DNA from 3 places in the Janthinobacterium sp. GW821-FHT03C08 genome. Region 1 is predicted to be linked to each of the others. Evidence: predicted binding sites of a transcription regulator. Region 1 holds the regulator's gene; each other region holds the start of a gene.
What was found. The regulator sigma-54, encoded in region 1, starts transcription at its own class of promoters, with help from an activator protein. The targets are predictions, from matches to a motif close to TGGCANGNAANCTGCTTT.
Positions count from the first base shown of each region.

Region 2: the regulator sigma-54 is predicted to act here: its motif matches at 1,293-1,310, upstream of AC07VL_RS26575 (circularly permuted type 2 ATP-grasp protein).
Region 3: the regulator sigma-54 is predicted to act here: its motif matches at 3,284-3,301, upstream of AC07VL_RS04295 (EDSAP-1 family PEP-CTERM protein).

Region 1 covers NZ_JBWKUP010000002.1:186,216-191,457, reverse strand. Annotated here, with positions in the region: gene AC07VL_RS03265 (KpsF/GutQ family sugar-phosphate isomerase) at 1-150, shown strand, start outside; gene AC07VL_RS03260 (KdsC family phosphatase) at 150-683, shown strand; gene lptC (LPS export ABC transporter periplasmic protein LptC) at 728-1,339, shown strand; gene lptA (lipopolysaccharide transport periplasmic protein LptA) at 1,365-1,946, shown strand; gene lptB (LPS export ABC transporter ATP-binding protein) at 1,946-2,701, shown strand; gene AC07VL_RS03240 (RNA polymerase factor sigma-54) at 2,706-4,184, shown strand; gene hpf (ribosome hibernation-promoting factor, HPF/YfiA family) at 4,255-4,614, shown strand; gene AC07VL_RS03230 (3-hydroxyisobutyryl-CoA hydrolase) at 4,751-5,242, shown strand, end outside.
Region 2 covers NZ_JBWKUP010000026.1:38,414-43,655, reverse strand. Annotated here, with positions in the region: gene AC07VL_RS26580 (sensor histidine kinase) at 60-1,217, shown strand; gene AC07VL_RS26575 (circularly permuted type 2 ATP-grasp protein) at 1,346-2,800, shown strand; gene AC07VL_RS26570 (alpha-E domain-containing protein) at 2,794-3,738, shown strand; gene AC07VL_RS26565 (transglutaminase family protein) at 3,738-4,547, shown strand; gene AC07VL_RS26560 (proteasome-type protease) at 4,640-5,242, shown strand, end outside.
Region 3 covers NZ_JBWKUP010000002.1:410,655-415,896, reverse strand. Annotated here, with positions in the region: gene AC07VL_RS04310 (type II secretion system F family protein) at 1-67, shown strand, start outside; gene AC07VL_RS04305 (type II secretion system F family protein) at 98-1,036, shown strand; gene AC07VL_RS04300 (LytR C-terminal domain-containing protein) at 1,048-2,133, shown strand; gene AC07VL_RS04295 (EDSAP-1 family PEP-CTERM protein) at 2,202-3,194, opposite strand; gene AC07VL_RS04290 (hypothetical protein) at 3,399-3,773, opposite strand; gene AC07VL_RS04285 (hypothetical protein) at 3,934-4,245, shown strand; gene AC07VL_RS04280 (dodecin) at 4,282-4,488, opposite strand; tRNA gene AC07VL_RS04275 (tRNA-Thr) at 4,721-4,796, opposite strand; gene AC07VL_RS04270 (ClpXP protease specificity-enhancing factor) at 4,823-5,242, opposite strand, start outside.

The DNA.
Region 1 (5,242 bases):
CCGCGCAGCATCGCGCCCGAACGCCTGGCCGTCGATGCCGTGGCCGTGATGGAGCAGTTCCGCATCAACCAGATGCTGGTGGTGGACGCCGACGGCAAGCTGGTGGGCGCCCTGCATATCCATGATCTGACGCAAGCGAAGGTGATCTGATGGACAGCGTAGCGGACAACCTGGCCCGCGCGGCCAAGGTCAAACTGATGATCTTTGACGTCGACGGCGTGCTCACCGACGGCAGCCTGCATTTCGGCCCGGACGGCGAAATGATGAAAACGTTTAATGTGTATGATGGCCTGGGCATCAAGCTGCTGCAGGAATCGGGCGTGCAGACGGCCATCATCAGCGCGCGCCGCTCGCCCATCACGGCGCGTCGGGCGCAAGACCTGGGCATTACCCATGTGCATCAAGGTGGCCATGACAAGCTGACGCCGTTCCGTGAACTGCTGGCGCTGACGGGCTTGACGGAAGAACAATGCGGCTATATCGGTGACGATGTCATCGATGCGCCCATCCTGCGCCGCGTGGGCTTTGCCGTCAGCGTGCCGGGCGGCCGCGCGGAAGTACAGGACCTGGCGCACCATGTGACGCAGGCCGGCGGCGGCCGTGGCGCCGTGCGCGAGATCTGTGAATTCCTGCTGCGCGCCCAGGACAACTATGCGCGCGTCATGGCGCCGTTCCTGGAGTGAGGCCCGCGCCTTGCCGCCAGGGCCATTGGAGAGAGTGAAGCACTATGCAAAAGCCAGGAGGCGCCCATCGCTGGCGCATCATTTTTACCGTGCTGGGTGCGGTTGTCGTCGCGCTGGGCAGCTTCTGGCTGCTCGAGGTGATGAACAAGAATGCCCAGGATATCAATGCCAGCAAGCACCTCGACGAACCTGATTATTTCATCACCAATTTCAGCCTGGTGCGCATGGATTTGACGGGCAAGCCCAGCTACATCGTGTCGGGCACCAAGCTCACGCATTACCCGGCCGACGATTCGTCCGATATCGACCAGCCCTTCGTGCGCAAGCTCACGCCCGGCATGCCGCCGATGAACATGAACGCGGAACTGGCGCATATCGACCAGAATAATACCCGGCTGCAACTGCACCGCCAGGTCGTCGTCGACCGCGTGGCCAGCCCGAAGGCGCAGAACCTGACCCTGAAGACGGAAGCGCTGACGGTGTACCCGGATGAAGAACGGATGGAAACGGACGTGCCTGTCGATATCCTGACGGGTTCCTCGCGCATCAACGGCGTGGGCATGAAGGCGAACAATGCGACCGGCGTGGTGGAAGTGCAGAATGCCTTGCGCATCGTGCTGCCGCCGAAACCACGGCCAGCTGCCGCGGCCAAATGACAGAATGAAACAAGGAAACCATAATATGAAAAACATCTTGCTGCTGACCCTATTTTCACTCGCCGTGATGGGCACGGCGCATGCCGAAAAGGCCGATTCCGAGAAGGAAGCCGTCATCACGGCCCAGCGCGGCCAGGTCGATGACGTCAAGCAGACGCGCACTTTGACGGGCGACGTCGTGCTGGTGAAGGGCACGCTGACCATGAAGGCGGGCCGCGCCTTGATCACGGAAGACCCGCAAGGCTACCAGTTCATCACCTTCTGGGCCGATCCCGGCAAGCTGGCCACCTTCCGCCAGAAGCGCGACGGCGCGGGCGACCTGTGGGTCGAGGGCGAGGCGGAGCGCGTGGAATACGACAACAAGACGGAAGTGGTGAAACTGTTTTCCAAGGCCAAGCTGACGCGCCTGGAAGGTACGAAGCCGACGGACGTGGCCAATGGCGCCTTCATCTCGTATGACAGCCGCAAGGAAGTGTTTACGATGGAAAATTCCGACAGCGGCACCAGCACTCCCGGTGCCGGCAGCGTGCGCATGGTGATCCAGCCGAAGACCAAGGCCCCAGCGGCGGAAAAAGCGCCTGCGGCGCCAGCGCCAGGAAAGCAATAATGGAAAATACACGTTGCGGCAGCACCCTGATCGTTCGCGGACTGCAAAAAACCTATGGCAAGCGGCAAGTCGTGCACGATGTGTCGCTGCAAGTCGAATGCGGCGAAGTGGTGGGCCTGTTGGGGCCTAATGGCGCCGGCAAGACCACCTCGTTCTACATGATTGTCGGCCTGGTGCCGTCCGATGGCGGCACCATCGACATCAGCGGCGTGGATATCTCCAGCCTGCCGATCCACCGCCGCGCGCAGATGGGCCTGTCCTACCTGCCGCAGGAGGCGTCCGTGTTCCGCAAGCTGACGGTGGAAGACAATATCCGCGCCGTGCTGGAAATCCAGACCGTCGAAGGCCGTCCCCTGAAGAAGGCCGAGATCGAGGAGCGCCTGGACAAATTGCTGGCCGACCTGCAGATCGAGAAGCTGCGCGAGAACCAGGCGCTGTCCCTGTCCGGCGGCGAGCGCCGCCGCGTGGAGATCGCCCGCGCGCTGGCCACCGACCCGCGCTTCGTGCTGCTCGACGAACCGTTCGCGGGCGTCGACCCGATCGCCGTGATCGAGATCCAGCGCATCGTGCGTTTCTTGAAGGAGCGCAATATCGGCGTGCTGATCACGGACCATAATGTACGCGAGACGCTCGGTATCTGCGACCGTGCCTACATCATCAACCAGGGCTCGGTGCTGGCGTCGGGACGCCCCGACGACATCATCGCGAACGAGTCGGTACGCCGGGTCTATCTGGGCGAACACTTCCGCATGTGAGCCAATGAAACAATCATTGCAGCTGCGCACTTCGCAGCACCTGGCACTGACGCCGCAGTTGCAGCAATCGATACGCCTGTTGCAATTGTCTACCCTGGAATTGCACCAGGAACTCGAGCAACTGCTGACGGACAACCCCCTGCTCGAGCGCCTCGACGATCCGCTCGACCGTTCGCTGCGCCTGCTCTCCGATGGCGCCCTGAGTTCCACGGCCGCGCCGGCCGAGGCGCCGCCCCAGCCGCCTGGCCAGGAGGCCCCCGCCGCGCCGGCGGAAGGCGAGACGTTTGACGGTGATGCGGGCGAGGGCCCGGCCGCCATGGACGGCGCCGACAGCGACTGGAGCGAAGCGAGCCGCGGCAAGGCCCCCGACGACGAAGATTCCCGTCCGCAACTCGAGGCCCACCACTGCACCCTGCGCGAGCACCTGATGGAGCAGATGCGCGTGACGGTGCTGGAATTGCGCGACCGCGCGCTCGTCGAGCTGATCATCGACGCCCTCGACGACAATGGCTACCTGGAAGAGTCGCTCGACGACATCCTGGCGCGCTTGCCGGAAGAGCTGGAAATCGACGCCGACGAGCTGCGCACGGCCTTGGCCCTGCTGCAAAGTTTCGATCCGCCGGGCGTAGGTGCGCGCAATGCGTCCGAATGCCTGGCGCTGCAGATCAAGCGCTTGCCGCACGTTGCCCTGGTGACGCGGCGCATGGCCCTCGTCATCGTGGAAAAGCACCTGGCCTGGTTTGCCCAGCGCGATTTCAACAAGCTGAAAAAAGCCCTCGATTGCGACGACGAAGACTTGCGCGAGGCGCAGACGGTGATCCGCCTGTGCAACCCGCACCCGGGCGCCGTGTTTGCCTCGGACGTGTCCGATTACGTCGTGCCCGACGTCGTCGTCAAGCGCGCCCGCAATGGCTGGCAAGTGACCCTGAACAACGATGTCATGCCGCGCCTGCGCGTGAACGCCATGTACGCCAATTTGTTGAAGCAGGGCAAGGGCGAAGGCGCCATGGGCGCACAGCTGCAGGAAGCCAAGTGGCTCATCAAGAACATGCGCCAGCGCTTCGACACCATCCTGCGCGTGGCGCAGGCGATAGTAGAAAGACAAAAGAACTTTTTCTCGCATGGGGCCGTTGCCATGCGCCCCCTTGTGCTCCGTGAAATAGCTGATACACTGGGTTTACACGAGAGTACTATCTCGCGGGTAACAACTCAAAAGTACATGCTGACCCCGCACGGCATGTTCGAGTTGAAATATTTCTTTGGTAGCCACGTCGCCACCGAAGCGGGGGGCGAAGCGTCATCGACGGCGATACGGGCATTGATCGTGCAACTGACAGGAGCAGAAGACCCTAAAAATCCTTTATCCGACAGTAAGATTGCGGACATGCTGGGGGAACAAGGCATGGTGATTGCGCGACGTACTGTTGCCAAATACCGGGAAGCATTGAAAATTCCGCCAGTGAGCCTGCGTAAGTGTTTGTAAGTTTTTTTCGGTTCCTCTGCGGGCCGGATACGATGGACCGCACGAACCCGAATCATCTTTAGGAGTGTGTATGAATCTCACCATCAGCGGACATCATCTCGAAGTGACACCAGCCATCCGTGAATACGTACAAACGAAACTGGAACGTGTAAAACGTCATTTCGATCAAGTCATCGATATTGCCGTGATTCTGACCGTCGACAACCTCAAAGAGAAAGAAAAACGCCAAAAGGCCGAAGTCAACCTGCGTCTGAGCGGCAAGACCGTCTACGTGGAAAGCCTGGCGCAAGACCTGTATGCCGCCATCGATACCCTGATCGACAAACTGGACCGGCAAGTGATGAAGTACAAGACCAAAGTGCAAGGGCACGGTAAAGAGGCGATCAAGCATCTGCCAGACAGCTCGGAAGAAGAATTCGCCGCCGCTTAAGCGGGCCGCGACTTTCAACCGGTTGTGATCAACTAAGGGCGCACATTGCGCCCTTTTTTGCGCCTGGACCTGTTGTCCGCATGGTTCGCCGCGCAGGCGCTAGAATGCTCCCACACTCACTTCTTTCCATTCTGCCATGAGCGACTTTGTCCAGACCTCTATCCGCAACCGCACGGGCCACATCGTGCTCGACCGTCCGAAAGCCTTGAATTCCCTGTCGCTGGAGATGGTGCGCGCCCTCAGCGCCACCTTGCTGGCCTGGCGCGACGATCCGCAGGTGGAAGCCGTGGTGATCCGTTCGAGCAGTGAAAAGGCCCTGTGCGCCGGGGGCGACATCCGTTTCTTTTACGATGCGGGCCTGGCCACGCCGCAAGGGGGCAGCGCGCTGCTGGAAGATTTCTTTACGGAAGAATATGCCCTCAACCACCTCATTCATTTCTATCCGAAACCCTATATTGCCGTGATGAATGGCGTGGTGATGGGCGGCGGCATGGGCGTGGCGCAGGCGGGCCCCGGCAACCAGTTGCGCATCGTCACAGACCGCACGCGTATGGCCATGCCGGAAGTCAACATTGGTCTGTTCCCCGACGTGGGCGGCAGTTATTTCCTGTCCCGCCTGGCGGGCCGT
Region 2 (5,242 bases), on a different contig from region 1:
CTGGCCGCTGATTTGGCGCATACTATTAAAAGCATAGCCATTCCTGTCAGGGAGTTCCGGTGAATATTGCCACTGATCATCACACTGGCCGCCAGACGCACGCGCGCCATCCGCTGCAGCGCGCACAGCGCATCTTTGCCATGCGCGACGCCGTCCTCACTGAATGGGAACAGCGCGTGCGCGCCAGCGTGCGGGGCGCGGACCAGCTGCTGACGCCCATACTCATCAATACCTTGCCAGCCTTTTTCGACAACCTGGTCGAAGCCCTCACGCCGGGCCACCCGCGCGAAAACGCCGCCAGCAACAGCAACGTGCCTGCCGTGCATGGCAATGAGCGGGCGCGCATGACCAATTACGGGCCGGAACAGGTGATCCAGGAATACCAGATCTTCCGCGACTGCTTTGCCGCCGTCGCGCATGAGTCCGGCATTACCCTGCGCAGCAAGGACTGGCAGGTGATCAACGCATCGATCGACTCGGGCATCCGGGAATCGATACGCGAATTCACCAGCATGCACGAAGGCTTCCGGCGCCGCATCGCGGCCGGCCTGTCGCACGATATGCGCAACCCGCTGGCCGTCATCAGCACCAGCGCCCAGTTGCTGCTGCGGCCGGCGGAACCGGAACGGGTGGTGGCGCTCGCGCACAAGATTGCCGAACACAGCAAACGGCTCGACAGCATGATCGAGGAATTGCTCGATAGCCTCAGCTACCACCAGGGCCAGCGGCTGCCGCTGGCCCTGAGCCAGTTCGACGTGCTGCCCCTGGTGCAGGCCGTGGCTGGCCAGGTCAACCTGCAGCGGCCCGACAAATGCCAGGTCAGCGGGCAATCCGTCACCGGCTGGTGGTGCGAGAACTCGCTGCGGCGCGCGCTGGAGAACCTGCTGGGCAATGCCATCAAGTACGGCGACGACGCGCCCGTCAGCGTGCACGTGGAAGCGGTGCACGAACGCCTGATCATCACCGTCCACAATGGCGGCCACGCCATCGCGCCGGAACAGGCCGAACGCATCTTCGACTACCTGCGCCGCGAGAACGACAGCGCCACGCCGGGCTGGGGCATCGGCCTGCCCTTCGTGCAGAGCGTGGCCGAAAGCCACGGCGGCAGCATCGCCGTCGACAGCGCGCCCGAGACGGGCACCAGCTTCATCTTCGACGTGCCCGTCGACTGCCGGCCCTTCGTCCCGCCCGCTGGCGTCCCCAAGAGCGACAGTTAGCGCACCAGATCGGTGCAAAAGACGGTGCGACGCCACAAAAGTGGTCATATTTACACCGGTTCGTGCCTGGCCTGTTGGCACGCTTCCTGCTGAGCTATACCCAGACACGGCTCAAGGGAAATCACAACATGGCAAATTTTTTCAATGAAATGACTGCGGATGAAGTGGGTACGGACAGCAAGGTACGTGAACACTATCGTGAATTCAGCAGCTGGCTGGCACAGCAATCCCCCGAGACCATCGCCCGCAAGCGGGCCGAAGCCGACCTGACGTTCCGCCGCGTCGGCATTACCTTTGCCGTGTATGGCGACGATGCCGGCACTGAACGCCTGATTCCCTTCGACACCATCCCCCGCATCATCCCCGCCGCGGAATGGGCGCAGATGCAGACGGGCCTGGTGCAGCGCGTGCAAGCCTTGAACATGTTCATCCATGATATTTATCATGAGCAAAACATCATCAAGGCGGGCATCATTCCCGCCGAGCAAATCTACAAGAATGCCCAGTACCGCCCGGAAATGCAGGGCATCGCCGTCGCCTCCGACATCTATGCGCACATCGCCGGCGTCGACATCGTGCGCGCGGGCCAGGGCGAATTCTATGTACTGGAAGACAATCTGCGGGTGCCGTCCGGCGTGTCCTATATGCTGGAAGACCGCAAGATGATGATGCGGCTGTTCCCGGAACTGTTCGCCCGCAACCGCATCGCTCCCGTCGACCATTATCCGGACATGCTGCTGGATAACTTGCGCTCCGTCGCGCCCATGGGCGTCGATGACCCCACGGTCGTCGTCATGACGCCGGGCATGTACAACTCCGCCTACTTCGAACACGCCTTCCTGGCCCAGCAGATGGGCGTGGAACTGGTGGAAGGCAAGGATCTGTTCGTCAACGACAACTCCGTGTACATGCGCACCACGCGGGGACCGAAGCGCGTGGACGTCATCTACCGCAGGGTGGACGACGATTTCCTCGACCCGCTGGCCTTCCGCTCGGACTCGTCCCTGGGCGTGCCGGGCCTGCTGTCCGTCTACCGCGCCGGGCGGGTAACGTTGGCGAACGCCATCGGCACGGGCGTGGCCGACGACAAGTCCATTTACCCTTTCGTGCCCGACATGATCAAGTTCTACCTGTCGCAGGAGCCGATCCTCAACAATGTGCCGACGTACCAGTGCCGCAAGGCGGCCGACCTGTCCTACGTGCTGGCGAACTTGCCGAAACTGGTCGTGAAAGAAGTGCACGGCGCGGGCGGCTACGGCATGCTGGTGGGGCCGGCGTCCAGCCTCGCGCAGATCGAGGATTTCCGCCAGCGCCTGCTGGCCAATCCGGGCGGCTACATCGCCCAGCCGACCCTGGCCCTGTCCGCCTGCCCCACGTATGTCGAGGCCGGCATCGCGCCCCGTCACATCGATCTGCGTCCGTTCGTGCTTTCCGGCAAGACGATTTCCATGGTACCGGGCGGCCTGACCCGCGTGGCCCTGGGCGAAGGCTCGCTGGTGGTCAATTCTTCGCAGGGGGGCGGCACCAAGGACACGTGGGTGCTGGAACCCGCATCATCGGAAGAAGGAGAAAAAACATGCTGAGCCGTACCGCCGATCATTTGTTCTGGATGGCCCGCTACACGGAGCGGGCGGAAAACACGGCGCGCATGCTCGACGTCAACATGCAGACGTCCATGCTGCCCCAGTCCGAGCAGGACGCGGAGCAAGGCTGGCGCGCCACCCTGGGTATTTCCGAGCTGCAAAGCGCGTACGACCACCAATATGGCCGCTTCCATACGCGCGACGTGCTCGACTTCATGGTGCGCGACCCGAACAACCCGTCGTCCATCCTCGCCTGCCTGACGGGCGCCCGTGAAAACGCCCGCGCCGTGCGGGGCACCCTGACGACGGAAGTGTGGGAAATCCAGAACGCCACCTGGCTCGACATGCAGAAGCGCCTGAAGAGCAATCTGCTGGAATCGGACCCCAGCGCCTTCTTCGAATGGGTCAAGTACCGCTCGCACCTGTCGCGCGGCGTGACCCTGGGCACCATGCTGAAGGACGAAGCGATTCACTTCATTCGCCTCGGCACCTTCCTGGAGCGGGCCGACAACACGGCGCGCATCCTCGACGTGAAGTTCCACGGCGCGCGCGACACCTCCAAGGACATCACCCAGCGCGACTTTTACTACTGGGCGGCCCTGCTGCGCTCGGTGTCCGGCTTCGAGATCTACCGCAAGGTGTACCGCGACGTGATCACCCCGGAACGGGTGGCGCAATTGCTGATGCTGCGCGGCGATATGCCGCGTTCCCTGCTGGCCTGCATGGATGACGTGGTGGAAAATTTGAAACATATCCGCAACGATGTATCGGCCGATACGGAGCGCTTCGCCGGCAAACTGCATGCCGAGTTAAAATTCGGCCATATCGACGACATCATGAAGGCCGGTTTGCACCATACCTTGACGGAGTTTCTGGAAAACATCTATGAGCTGGGCAACCGCGTCAGCCGCGACTTCCTCGTTCCCCTGGCGGCCTGATGCAGCTCACCATCCGCCACGAAACCCATTACGCCTATAGCGCGCCGCTGGCCTACACGATACAGCAGCTGCACCTGACGCCGCGCATCGAGCCGCAGCAGCGCGCCCTGTCCTGGCACATCAGCACGCCGGGCCAGTGCCACGCCTATACGGATGCCTACGGCAACCTGTCGCACATGCTGACCATCAACGGCAGCCATCAGTCGCTGAGCCTGGTAGCGCATGGCGTGGTGGAAACCATCTACCCGCACAAGGGACGGCTGAACCTGGTCGACACCTTGTCGCCGCTGTTGTTTACCATGCCGACGCCCCTGACGCAGGCGAACCCCGCCATCGTGGAACTGACGGCCGCCAGCCTGCCGGACCGCCGCGTGACGGCGGGCACGGGGCATCTGCTGCGCCTGGCCGAGCACATCGTCGGCAAGGTGGCCTATGAAAGCGGCGCCACCATGGTCACGACCACGGCCGGCGACGCCCTGGCCCTGGGCCGGGGCGTGTGCCAGGACCACGCCCACCTGTTCCTCGCCTGCTGCCACGCCTGGGGCATCCCGGCCCGCTACGTGTCCGGCTACATCGATCCGGGCACGACGGGCCACGCGGCCAGCCACGCCTGGGTCGACGCGTGGACGGAAGACACGGATTTCGCGGGCTGGGTCAGCATCGACGTCACGCATGCGCGGCTGATGACGGATGCGTATTGCCGCCTGGCCATCGGGCGCGACTACGATTCGGCCGCGCCCGTGCGGGGCGTGCGCCAGGGCGGCGGCACGGAAACCCTGCACGTGGACGTGCAGATCGTGCCCGTGTAAACACGCCAGGAACGAGGCTGGCCGGGCCTTGCGGCGCGATGAGCAGGCCCGGCTGGTGTAGAATGCTTCCCCTTTTGACTGAATTTGCTACGATGACTTATTGCATAGGCGTGCGCCTCAACGAAGGCCTGGTCTTCCTGTCCGACTCCCGCACCAACGCCGGCGTGGACCAGGTGGGCACCTTCCGCAAGATGAGCGTATTCGAGAACCCGGGCGACCGCATGCTGGTATTGATGACAGCAGGAAACTTATCGATCTCGCAAGCCATTCGCCAGCTCGTCTCCGAACACGTGGATGCGGACGGGCGCAGCATCTGGAACGTGGCCAGCATGTACGACGCGGCCCGCATCGTGGGCGAAGCCGTGCGCACCGTGCACCAGCGCGAAGCGAAGGCCCTGGCCGAGTGCGGCATCGACTTTAATGTGAGCATCATCCTGGGCGGCCAGATAGGCGCCGAGCGCTGCCGCTTGTTCCAGGTGTATGCGGCCGGCAACTTCATCGAATCGCACGATGAAAACACGTATTTCCAGATCGGCGAAGCGAAATACGGCAAGCCCATCATCGACCGCGTCATCAATCCGTACACGCGCCTGGACGAGGCGGCCAAGTGCGCGCTCATTTCCATGGATTCCACCCTGCGCTCGAACATTTCCGTCGGCTTGCCGCTGGACTTGCTCGTCTACGAGACGGGCAGC
Region 3 (5,242 bases), 220 kb from region 1:
GTACGCGGCCGGCATGGTGGCGCTGGGCGTCGTCTGGATGCGCAAGGTGATCCGCATCCGCATCTGAGGGCGCCCCCGATGAGAGAGGAAACACATCATGACCGGTTCGCAACTGCTGTTCCTGCTGATCGTCTTCGCCGTGGTGGTGGCGCTGGCCCTGCTGGCGTGGCTGATCTTCTTCCCCAGTGCCCTGCGCCAGCGCCTGTTCGGCGCCACGGCGCCTGCCGCCAGCGACGTGGTGGTGGAAAATGGCTGGGTCGAGCGCGTGGCCCGCGTGGCGCAGCCGTTCAGCAAATTGTCGCTGCCGGAAGAGGGCTGGGAGCGCTCGCCGCTGCGCACGCGCTTCATGAACGCCGGCTGGCGCCAGGCCAGCGCGCCGGCCCTGTACTTCGCGGCGAAAACCGTGCTGGCCCTGCTGTTTCCCACCGCGCTGGGGCTGTACGCGGCCAGCGCCATGGCGGCGCAGCTGCGCAGCGTGCTGCTGTTGCTGCTGTGCGTCAGCGCCACCGTCGGCTATTACCTGCCGAACCTGGTCCTGGCCAGCACGGCCAGGCGGCGCCAGCGCGACATCTTTGAAAACATCCCCGACGCGCTGGACCTGCTGACGGTGTGCGTGGAGGCGGGCCTGAGCCTGGAGCGCGCGCTGGTGAAGGTGTCGGGCGAGATCCACATCAAGAGCATGGTGCTGGCGCAGGAATTGCAGCTGGTGCTGATGGAAATGCGCGCCGGCTTTTCCAAGGAAAAGGCGCTGCGCAACCTGGCCCTGCGCAGCGGCGTGGAAGACGTCGACACCCTCGTCGCCATGCTGATCCAGTCGGAGCGCTTCGGCACCAGCATGGGCGACTCGCTGCGCGTGCATTCGGAAAACCTGCGCGGCAAGCGCAGCCTGCTGGCCGAGGAAGCGGCGGCGAAGATCGCCCTGAAACTGCTGTTCCCCCTGATTTTTTGCGTCTTTCCCACCCTCATGCTGGTGCTCATGGGACCGGCCGTGATCGAAGTCTATCGCGTGCTCGTGCCGGCCATGGCCAACCGCTGAAAGGAGCCACCATGCGCTTGACGATTTCCCGCCTGGCCGCCGCCAGTGCCTGCCTGGCGCTGGGCGCCTGTGCCAGCCACGTGGCGCACGCGCCGCTGCTGGCGCCGCCGTCCGACGCCGATGCCGCCTACGTGGCGGGGCGCCGGCATTTCGACGCGGGCGATCTGCCCGCCGCGCAAGCGGCCTATGAACTGGCCTTGCGCAGTGCGCCGCGCCACGTGCATGCGCGCAACGGCCTGGCCGTGCTGCACGCGCAGCGGGGCGAGCATGCGGCGGCGATCGCCCACTGGCTGGCCCTGACGCAGGAGGCGGGCACGCCGCGCCCGCAGCAGGCTTATTTGTTCAGCAACCTGGGTCATGCGTATGCCCTGAGCGGCCGCGACGCGCTGGCCCTGCCGGCGCTGGAACAGGCCTGCCTGCTCGATCCCTTGAATGCACTGGCCTGGCAGCACCTGGCGCAGGTGCTCGAGCGCCTGGGGCAGCACGAGCGCGCCGCCGTCATGCGGCGCCAGGCGCAGAGTCTGCAGGAGCACGACTTGCGGCGCGATGCGGCCCTGTTGCGCGGCGAGGAGCTGGCGCCCGCGTCCGCGTCGGTGCAAGCGCTGGCGCCGGTGCAGGAAGCCCCGGCCATGGCGCGCATCGACATCATCCAGAGCGACGGCATGGCTCGCCTGCGGCGCGTGCCGGCGGCGGCGCCCGGCGCGCCCGTTGCCGCGCTGGCGCCCGGGGTAGCCGCGACGCCTGCGGCCGGCGTGGCGCGTCCGCGCCTGGAAATCCTGAACGGCAACGGCGTGCCCGGCATGGCCGCCGCGCTGGCGCGCAGTCTGTCCGGCGCTGCCGTGCAGGTGGTGCGCTTGGGCAATGACGCATCGTTCCAGGTGGCGCGCACGCGCGTCGAATACCGGCCCGCGCAGGAACAGGCGGCGCGCCAGCTGGCACGCCGGCTGGGCAGCCAGGTGCAGGTGCTGGCCGCCGATTGTCCGGGCAGCGAGCTGCGCTTGATACTCGGGCGCGACCTGGGCGATCCGGCCGTGCTGCACCGTTATTATCTGCAGCAGCTGCACCTGGCGCGCCAGGCGCTGGCGCGGCTCGGTTAAACGCCGCAGCTGGCACGACGACACGCGACGCCTGAGGAGGCGCCGCGTGTCGTTTGCCGTGCCGCAGCTTATTGCGGCAGGCGGCGGCGCGTGAAGGCCAGGGCCGCCAGGCCCGTGCCCAGCAGCAGCAGGGTGGCCGGCACGGGCACCGCAGGAGGGTCCAGGACGACGATGTCGGTGCGCGTGGACTTGGAAAAATTCAGGGTATAGCTGCCGGCGGGCAGGGCGAAATTCGACGTCAGTGAAAACATCGCAAAGCCGTTCGTGAAGGCGCGCGAGGTGGCGGGATCGTTGGTGCCGGCCGTCATGTTGAGGCTGAACGGGTCCAGGCTGCCGACCGCATGGTTGCCATTGATGTCGCTGCCGTTATTCGGGTCGCCATCGGGGGCGAACTGGAAGATCACGCCATCGGCATTCGCATGCGACAGGCAGCCGGCGGGGCTGGCGGCATTGCAGGAAATATTGAAGATATCCATGATCGACACGTTCGACTTGTCGCCCATCGTTGTCACGCTGGTGCGCAGGTCACGCCGTCCCATGAAGCTGAAAGTGATGAAGCCGGCGCTCGACAGGGTCAGGTTGATCGAGCCGGTGAGCGTGTCGCCGGCCGTGGCGGTGGCGGCGCCCACCGTGTCGCGCCGGGCTTCCGATACGGATTGCACGGTGGCACCCGTGCTAGTGAGCAAGTTGCCGAAGGAATGCGCATCGCCGCGGGCAAATTCCAGCACGGAGCTGGGCGTGGGCGCGTAGCGGTTTTGCGGCAAGCCTGCGCAGCCGCTGCCGGAGCACACTTGCGGCACGTCGGCATCGGCTGCCGGGCCCGTATTGACGGCGCGCGGATTGACGGCCACGCCTCCCTCGAAGAAGGCGCTGTCGCTGGCATTGCGGTTGGCGCCCGTCAGCGACAGGGAGCCGGCACTGGTGGTGATGCGGAAATTGTTCAGTTCATTGACCGCCAGGCCGTACGCGCCCGCCTGCGCCTGGCCGCTGGCCAGCCAGCCGGCGGCGGCCAGGATGCCCAGCCAGCCCAGGGCCTTGCTTCGTGTGTGATCGACGTTCATCGCAGCCTCATTATCGTAGTCATAGTCGGAGGGGAAATCCGGGGGAGCGATCCAGGACTGCTTGCCTGAATTCATCTCGTAGACCGTGATAAGCAGCTTGCGTGCCACACGAAAAAAACATGGCGAATCAACCACTTGCGCAAAGCGGGCTGGACTGGAAGGGGCCAAGTGTAAGAAAGGCCGACGCCGCGGCAGCGGCCGGCCTCAGGTGCCCCGGTGATAGCCCAGGTGGCCGCCCGAATTGCGCGCACAGCCGCAGCCGATGCGCGCCACCTCGTCGCCTTCCGTCAGTTTCCAGTTGGTAATCGTCGTATTCTCCCAGTCGATGTCGCTTTTCTTGACAGGTTTTATCGTCAGGATGCGCTGCTGCGCATCCGTGTATTCCATCATTTCCTCATCGTCGGCGATGTCGAAATGGCGGTGGATCAGCGAGATGCCGAAGCGCTCGAGCGCGCCGTAGCGCTGCAGCACGTCGCGCAGCTCGCGAAAGCAGGCCAGGTCATCGGTTTGCAGGGATTGGACGGCGGAAATGTCGGCGACGGGCTGCCATTGCATGGCTTGGATGTTCAGGCTGTGCATGATGTTCTCCTGTGCCCCTGGTAGCGAGCCCAGGCTGCCGGAGGGGCGCCGGCACGCCTGGCGAAACCCCTATCCTGGCCGCCATGCCTGAGCGACGCTTGCGCTGCCTCAAAGGTGCGCCAGGTGGCGGCATCGGCGCGCAAGCCCGTTAGAATAGGCGATGGCAAACAAAACCCCCACTTTCCCCGGCGCCCGCACGGGCCGCGGCCAGGTCCTGGCCGTGCTGCTGTCAAACCACGACCAGTCCGGCGCGGAACCCCTGCAAGGCCGCGTCTCGCTGGCCGCCATCGTCAAGGCGCTGAAGCGCAAATACCACTGGCCCATCGAGACGCACAGCTTCCCCGCCAACATGCAGGACGGTCGCGCCAGCTGGGCGACCGTCTACAGCCTGCCGGACCAGGTCATTCAGGCCGCGCTGGAGGCCGGCGGGCGGGAGTGGCTGGAGAGCCGGGGAGCGGCCGGGCGGCGGTGAGAGGGCGCACGCCGGTGCCGCCCATGCCGCCTGGCCCTATTCGAGCCGGAAGCCGACCTTCAGCGTGACCTGGAAGTGGGCCACCTTGCCGTCGACGATATGCCCGCGCGAATCGGTCACTTCATACCAGTCCATGTGCTTGACCGTGAGCGCCGCCTTGGCAATGGCATCGCATATCGCCTGATCGCTGCTCTCGGTCGACGTGCCGACCAGTTCGATGAGCTTGTAAGTATGTGCGGACATGATGTTTCCCCAGGTAGGAACGCCAGACATCGAAAGCTTGTTCTTCGCAAGCAAGTCCATACTGCGCCTAAACGCGCTGGCCGTCATGGCGCGGTGCAGCAATGGGCCATCATGCGGCGGTTTGTCCCGATGGCGATGCGCTTCAGCATTGAAGGGAGCGTCCTGCCGGCAGGGGAAAACAAAAAAGGGCTACCAGCCGAAGCGGGTAACCCTTTGATTTACTGCTGAATTCTGGTGCCGACTGCCGGTTTCGAACTGGCCACCTGATGATTACAAATCAACTGCTCTACCAAATGAGCTAAGTCGGCAAAAACTGCGCGTTGCGAATTATACGCTATTTAATGCGTGTCAGTGTCGGGCGGCCGCCTTTTTTTGGTGGCTCGTCGTCGCCGGGCGTGGCGTTGTCGCGTTGTTCGGGGGAACTGGTCGGCACGGACGACAGGGTCGGGGCGCTGGCGGCGGGGGCGAGCACGGGCGGCGGCACGTCGGCGGAGGCGGGGCTGTCCGTCGGTTGCGCGTCCGGGTCATCGTTGCCCAGCACGGGCTCGAAAGCCATGCCCTGGCCGTTTTCGTTGGCGTAGATGGCCATCACGTTGTCGACCGGTACGTAGATTTCGCGCGAGACGCCGCCGAAGCGGGCGTGGAAGCGGATGGCGTCGTTGTCCATCTTCAGGCCGCTGGTGGCGCCGAAGCTGATGTTGAGCACGATTTCGCCCTTTTTCACGTATTCCATCGGTACCGTGGTGCGCGAATC